DNA from 2 places in the Paenibacillus azoreducens genome. Region 1 is predicted to be linked to the other one. Evidence: riboswitches for the same ligand, from Rfam matches in the RefSeq annotation. Region 1 holds a riboswitch; the other holds the start of a gene.

Region 1 (3,154 bases):
GCAATCCCAGCAGCACTTCACTGATTGCAGATTCTACTGATGATACATCGCCCGTAATGACGAGTGAACCGCTGAATCGGTCGACAAAACCGATTTGGACACCGGCCGCCTTTGTTGCGATATCCGCTGCAATGATGGAAGCTTCGCTTGGCGTTATCGTCATGACGCCGATGGACTGATGTTCTTCGTTTCCGAGTCCCAGCTTCTTGTAGATATCCGGGTTCGGGTTTGCAATAATGTGAGCCAAAGTGACCTGTTTGCCAGGTACATACTCCTGAATCACACGTTGTTTCTCGGCTCCTTGTTCCATACTCCTCATCTCACTCTCTATCAAAAACACTAAAAGAGGTTGTTAAGAAAAACGTCTATCGACGTATTTTCATAGAAGACAGACCGCGCTTAGCGGATGTTTTTCTTGCGATTATAGAATTGTTCAGCTTCGCTGAAAATTTATAAATTCTATAATCTTCAAAAAGTCACTGCAAAAAACAATAAAAGCCCCTTAAAAGTCCACGCGGAATTTTTAAGAAGCCACTTTGCTTTGATTTGTATGCAACACGCCGTTGTGTTACTTTTACTATATTTGAATATTGCAAGCGATGTCAATACGAAATCCGTCAAAATTCGACTCGGTTTTAGAATTGAAACATTTTGTTCAAAATTTGAAGCACATCCTCTGCCGTAGGAACGCGTGGATTTGTTGCAGTACATCCGTCTTTCAGCGCGCCTTCGGCGATCGAAACTCTCATTTCCTCAAGCAAAGCTTGATCCACGCCACATTCCCGCAGCGTTTGCGGCATATTCAATTGTTTCTGCAGCTGTTTGATCGCCTGCACCAGACTCCGGACGCCGCTCTTCGCATTTGGTGCGGATAACCCCAAGCTTTTGGCAATATCGGCATACCGAACCGCTGCTCTATTGCTATCCTCCTTACCGTAACCCGGCTTGTAATCGGCATTAAATTCGATGACATGCGGAAGGAGAATCGCATTCATGCGTCCGTGGGCAATTTTGAATTTGGCCCCTGCCACATGCGCAATCCCATGATTCAGCCCAAGCGACGCAATATTGAACGCCATCCCAGCGATGCAGGAGGCATTATGCATTTTTTCGCGCGCCACAAGATCATTTCCGTCCTTATAAGCACGCGGCAAATAAGCAAAGACCAGCTTCATCGCTTTCTCGGCCAGCGCATCGGATATATCATTGGCTTTGGTGGATACATACGCTTCAATCGCATGCGTCAGCACATCCATGCCGGTATCCGCCGTGATGAAATCCGGCACGCTTTTGACGAGTTCGGGATCCAGAATCGCTTCTTGCGGCAGCATGTCATCGGATACAAGCGGATACTTGATGTTTTTCTGTTTGTCGCTAATAACGGAAAATGAAGTAACTTCCGAGCCCGTTCCGCTTGTTGTCGGGATAGCAATGAACGGGATATCGCGCTGGTCAAGCAGCTTTTGCGCGAACAGCTTCATCGCTTTAGCCGCATCAATGGCCGAACCGCCGCCAATGGCAATGATCAGATCGGTGTTGAAGGAGCGGAGTGCCTCGACGCCTTCCGTGACGACTTCGATCGGCGGATCCGGGACAATATTGCTGAAAATATACTGCTCGTTGCTGCTGTGCAGGCGATCAAACACCATGTTGATCATTCCCGACTTCATCATAAACGGATCCGTGACGATGAACATTCGTTTATTTCGCCATTCCGATAGGCGATCCATTGCGCCTTGCCCCATATAGAGGTCGGCTTTAATCGAAAGTTTATCCATGTAAAGCACCTCCAAGAAGTAATTGCAACAAAAAAAGAGGCCGTTCAAAGGGAATTCCCCTTCAAAAGCCTCTTTGCTTGTTATCATGTGTGCACGCCATTGTGCAGCTTCGTATGATTAAATTTTGCATTTATACTGTACACCGTCATTCCGATCTTCGTCAACCGCTTCCGGAACTTGTCCTTAGATCAGACACAATAACGGCAAAAATTCTATAAATTAAAAAAAGGGACATGCACCCCATTGTGCATATGATTCTTCGTCACTGGAGAATCCCCCCGTTTGCGGGCAATACCTCATTGTACATGTTCGGTTTGGCGAACACCCGGCTGTGGCCAACAACATTGTCGGCAGCCTTTGCAGCAAATAAAAAAGCCTAGCGAGGCGGATCGTCACTAGACTTGTAAACCAGCCACTTTCGCCTCGAAATGACTGGTCTCTCCAAAGTTACTAGACAAAAGACCTGACTTAAGACCGATCATTCGGTCTATCACAGTGGCGGGACCGCGTTGGATTTGCACCAAACTTCCATTGCCTATAACTTTTTCTATTGTACATGACGTGAATGGAAGCCCATTCGACATCATTATAGCATAAACGACTCGTTTGGCAATATAAAATTAGAAAAATAATACGCAAAATAACGCAATCAATCAATTCCCTGCGCTTTCATATTTACTCAGCCCCTTTTTAAATATCCATCCTGCCAAAATAACCGTGTATACGGCTACCAGAGGGGTCAACATGCCCCAATAAGCCCAGCTCCCTTTGCCGAACAAGTAAGAGGCCGGGAAAAAGCTGATAAAAGCAAATGGAACAATGATCGTAATCAGCAGCTGCACCCCAATGTTGTAGATACTGATCGGATACTGCGCCAGTTGGCCGAGGGTATGGATGGTGTGGGCAAAGGAAGTATTCGAGCTTCCGGTCCAGAAGGTTTGACAGTTGGCCGCAAACAAGATGGAAACACGTATGACGACGGCAGACGCTAAAAATAAGAGGCTTATAAGCACCTTGCTGAGCGTCCAATCCAAATGAATATGCTGCAGCGATTGAACCATAATAACTCCGCCGACGATGATAGAACCCATGCCGCCAATCCCGATATTTGACGTAAACACCTGCAGAATCGGCGAGATAGGTCTAAATAAAATACGGTCCATTTCGCCTTTATTGACCAAACCTCCTAATACCCACATACCATTTAAAAATAGTGACTGAACGCCTTCAATAAAAAAGACGGCGGCATAAACAAAAGCAACTTCCCAAAACTCCCAGCCTTGAATATTCGGGATCTTTTGATACACGACCCAGAGAAAGACGATACCTAATAACTGCGTGACCGTTCCCGCAAACAAAGATATAACAAAATCCGC
Region 2 (3,154 bases), 2.0 Mb from region 1:
ACCTGGCTGCCTTCATCGGTACAATCATTGGTTCGACTAATATAACAAAATTTAGATTATTAGACCTTGGAGAAATAATTTCTAACGAAGCCGGAAAGTTTGTTAAAAAAAGCTGCCTCGAAGGGGTACGCTTTGTTCGCCTAAAGTGACTCTAACGAAACTACAGAGCGCTATTGCCTCGAAAACAGGAGGTAGCTAAATCTAACGAAAGCACAGATCGTTATTTGGGTTAAAACCGGGCTTAGGCGGCACTTTTTAGCTTAATAGCGATATCCAGTTTCGTTAAAAATTCAAAGAGCCCTTTTTGCTGCAAATAGCGATATCACGTTTCGTTAGAGAGGAAATCAACCTGGCTGCCTTCATCGGTTCAATCATTGGTATATGCAAAAGTACGGGATTCGCCTTCTTGAAACGACGGGATTAAGCGGATAACGGAATGAAGTTAGTAAGTGAACATAAAAATTTGCTGGATGAAGGTTCGACGTTTCGGCACAATGACGAACATTTGAGGATGCGTGTCGTTGACGGCGAACGGTTTCTGACGGATACTAAGCTTCTGCCGGATTTGGTGTCTGGGATTAATATATCTGACGGGTCAAACATCTGACTGGATAAAACATCTGACTGGATAAAATATCTGACTGGATAAAACATCTGACTGGATAAAATATCTGACTGGATCAAACGTCTGACTGGATTAAATATCTGACTGGGATCAAACATCTGATGGATTAAACGTATAACTGAATTAGACATCATATGGTATCAACATAAAGGGTCGAATGTGAGAAATGCAATTGTAACGTTAACGGACTTACCCTATAATCAAATACGAGAGATGCATTGCCTGGAAACGAAAAATGAATAAATGATAGCTGATGAGGTCCCGGGGGGCGGCTGCCGCCGCTTTGTTATTCCGGGGGAAACAGGGAAGCCGGTGGAAATCCGGCACGGTCCCGCCACTGTAACAGGTATACCCCAAACATGCCACTGTTCCCGCAAAAAGGGGAATGGGAAGGCCGGGGTGATACTGCCAAGCCTGTAAGTCAGGAGACCTGCCTCATGAGAATAATGACGGTCCTTCGAGGAAAGGATTTACGTTGTTGCCCCTTCAGCGGATGGTCCATGAGACCATGGCTGAAGGCGCAGACCTTAACGCACGGCTTTTGCCGTGAAAGTTTGAGAGCGACGTAATCCCTGGTTCTTTCCAAGAGCCAGGGTTTTTTTGAATGCCGGAGCAAGTATTGTCCGAGGAATTCGCATCATGTTTTTTGAAATGAGCCTTTTTCAAAGAGCAGGCTTGTTTTTCATGGTGCGTGCCGTCAAACCATCAAGTCGTATTCATGAAAATTGTATCGCCAGGCCTCTTTTGTGTCTAAGCATGAACCCAATGGAGGAGAGAATGTACATGAAGTTGAAACACACCGCCAAAATTTGGTCCACCGGTATTGCGGCTCTGCTGCTCGCGTTTTCGCTAGCCGCTTGCGGCAATAACACTAAAGATCAGGCTGCGCCACAGGAACCTGCCAAGCAAGAGTCCCAGCAGAAGCAAACCGATCAACAAGATCAACTGAAAACAACTTATCCGCTGACGTTGAAGGATGCGACAGGGGAATCCTTTACATTCAAGGAAGCGCCGAAAAAAATCGTATCGGTGTCTCCTGCGGAAACCGAAGCGCTGTTTGCGATCGGACTCGGAGATGAAATCGTCGGTGTATCCGATTATGACGATTATCCGGAAGCGGCGAAGTCCAAACCCAAAATGGGCGGAATCATGAAACCGAATGAGGAAGCGATGATCGCGGCCCAGCCGGATGTGGTGTTCACCGGGATTTCGATGAGCGAGGAAGCGGTGAAGAAGCTGCGCGAACTCCAAATTCCTATTTTCAAAACCGATCCGAAAACGGTGGATGACGTGATGAAAAACATCGAAACCTACGGGCAAATCACGGACCATCAGGCCGAAGCCCAAAAAGTCGTGGATCAGATGAAAGAGGAAAGAGACAAGGTTGTAGAAGCCGTCAAATCCTTGAGCGCAGATCAGAAGAAAAAAGTGTATATCGAGTTCTCGCCGGGCTGGACAGCCGGAAAAGGCACGTTTATGGATGAATTGATTACGCTGGCAGGGGGCATTAACGTGGCTGCGGACCTGGAGAACTTTAGCGAGATCAGCGAGGAAAGAGTCATCAAAGATAATCCTGACGTCATTCTCTATACGAAGAGCTTCGTGGACGAAAAAACGAAAAAAAGCCTGGGAGATATTATCAAAGGCCGCAGTGGTTGGGACAAGATCAATGCCGTTAAAAACGGAACCGTCATCGGGCTTGACGACAATTTGATCAGCCGTCCGGGCCCGCGTGTGACTCAAGGTCTGCAAGAGGTTGCCAAAGCGATTTATCCGGAGTTGTTTAAATAATGAGCAAAAAACTGGCAGGTTACGGAGGGATTGGCATCGTGCTGCTGGTGTTGACCCTGCTGATCTGTCTGGGGATTGGTTCGGTCGCGCTGCCGGTGAAGGATATCGCATTGATCCTGCTTCATCGGCTGCCTTGGATCGGGGATGGGATTCAGCCAACCTGGGATCCGTCTTTTGAGCAAATCATCCTGAAAGTTCGGCTGCCGCGCGTCATCCTTGGCATGCTGGTAGGAGCGGCGCTGGCTGTGGCCGGTTCCGGTTTTCAGGGAGTGCTGCGGAATCCGCTGGCCGATCCGTTTACGCTGGGCGTATCCTCCGGTTCGGCGGTGGGAGCGTCGATCCTGATTTTTTTTGGATTGCAGTATTCCGTAATCGGGGTCTGGACGCTGCCTGCGGTGGCTTTTGTCACCGGCTCGCTGACGTTGTGGGGTGTCATCCTTCTTGCTCGAGAAAAAGGCAAAATTCCAACAAACAGCCTGATCCTGTCGGGCGTGGTGATGCAATCCTTTCTGGGGGCGGTTGTTTCCTTTTTGACTGCGATGTCCAAGCGGACCGTCAATGAAATTTTATATTGGACAATGGGCAGTTTGAGCCTGCGTGGATGGTCGTATTCGGCCATCCTTTTGCCTTATTTTCTGATTGGCTTCCTGCTGATCTGGAGCAGGTCGCGTTCGCTTAATATGTTGTCGTTCGGAGAGCGGCAGGCCGCTCATTTGGGCGTCAACGTGGAAAGACTGA

The links. A riboswitch is a leader RNA that binds a small molecule or an ion and turns the genes downstream of it on or off. The one in region 1 is predicted to bind cobalamin.
Region 2: linked by a shared signal. The riboswitch ahead of L6442_RS26835 (ABC transporter substrate-binding protein) and the one ahead of L6442_RS17720 (1-propanol dehydrogenase PduQ) in region 1 are both predicted to bind cobalamin.

The regions. Positions count from the first base shown of each region.
Region 1 covers NZ_AP025343.1:4,015,453-4,018,606, forward strand. Annotated here, with positions in the region: gene L6442_RS17715 (BMC domain-containing protein) at 1-310, opposite strand, end outside; gene L6442_RS17720 (1-propanol dehydrogenase PduQ) at 636-1,778, opposite strand; adenosylcobalamin (AdoCbl) riboswitch at 2,181-2,334, opposite strand; gene L6442_RS17725 (ABC transporter permease) at 2,432-3,154, opposite strand, start outside.
Region 2 covers NZ_AP025343.1:6,028,835-6,031,988, reverse strand. Annotated here, with positions in the region: gene L6442_RS26840 (hypothetical protein) at 437-607, shown strand; cobalamin riboswitch at 865-1,077, shown strand; gene L6442_RS26835 (ABC transporter substrate-binding protein) at 1,409-2,416, shown strand; gene L6442_RS26830 (FecCD family ABC transporter permease) at 2,416-3,154, shown strand, end outside.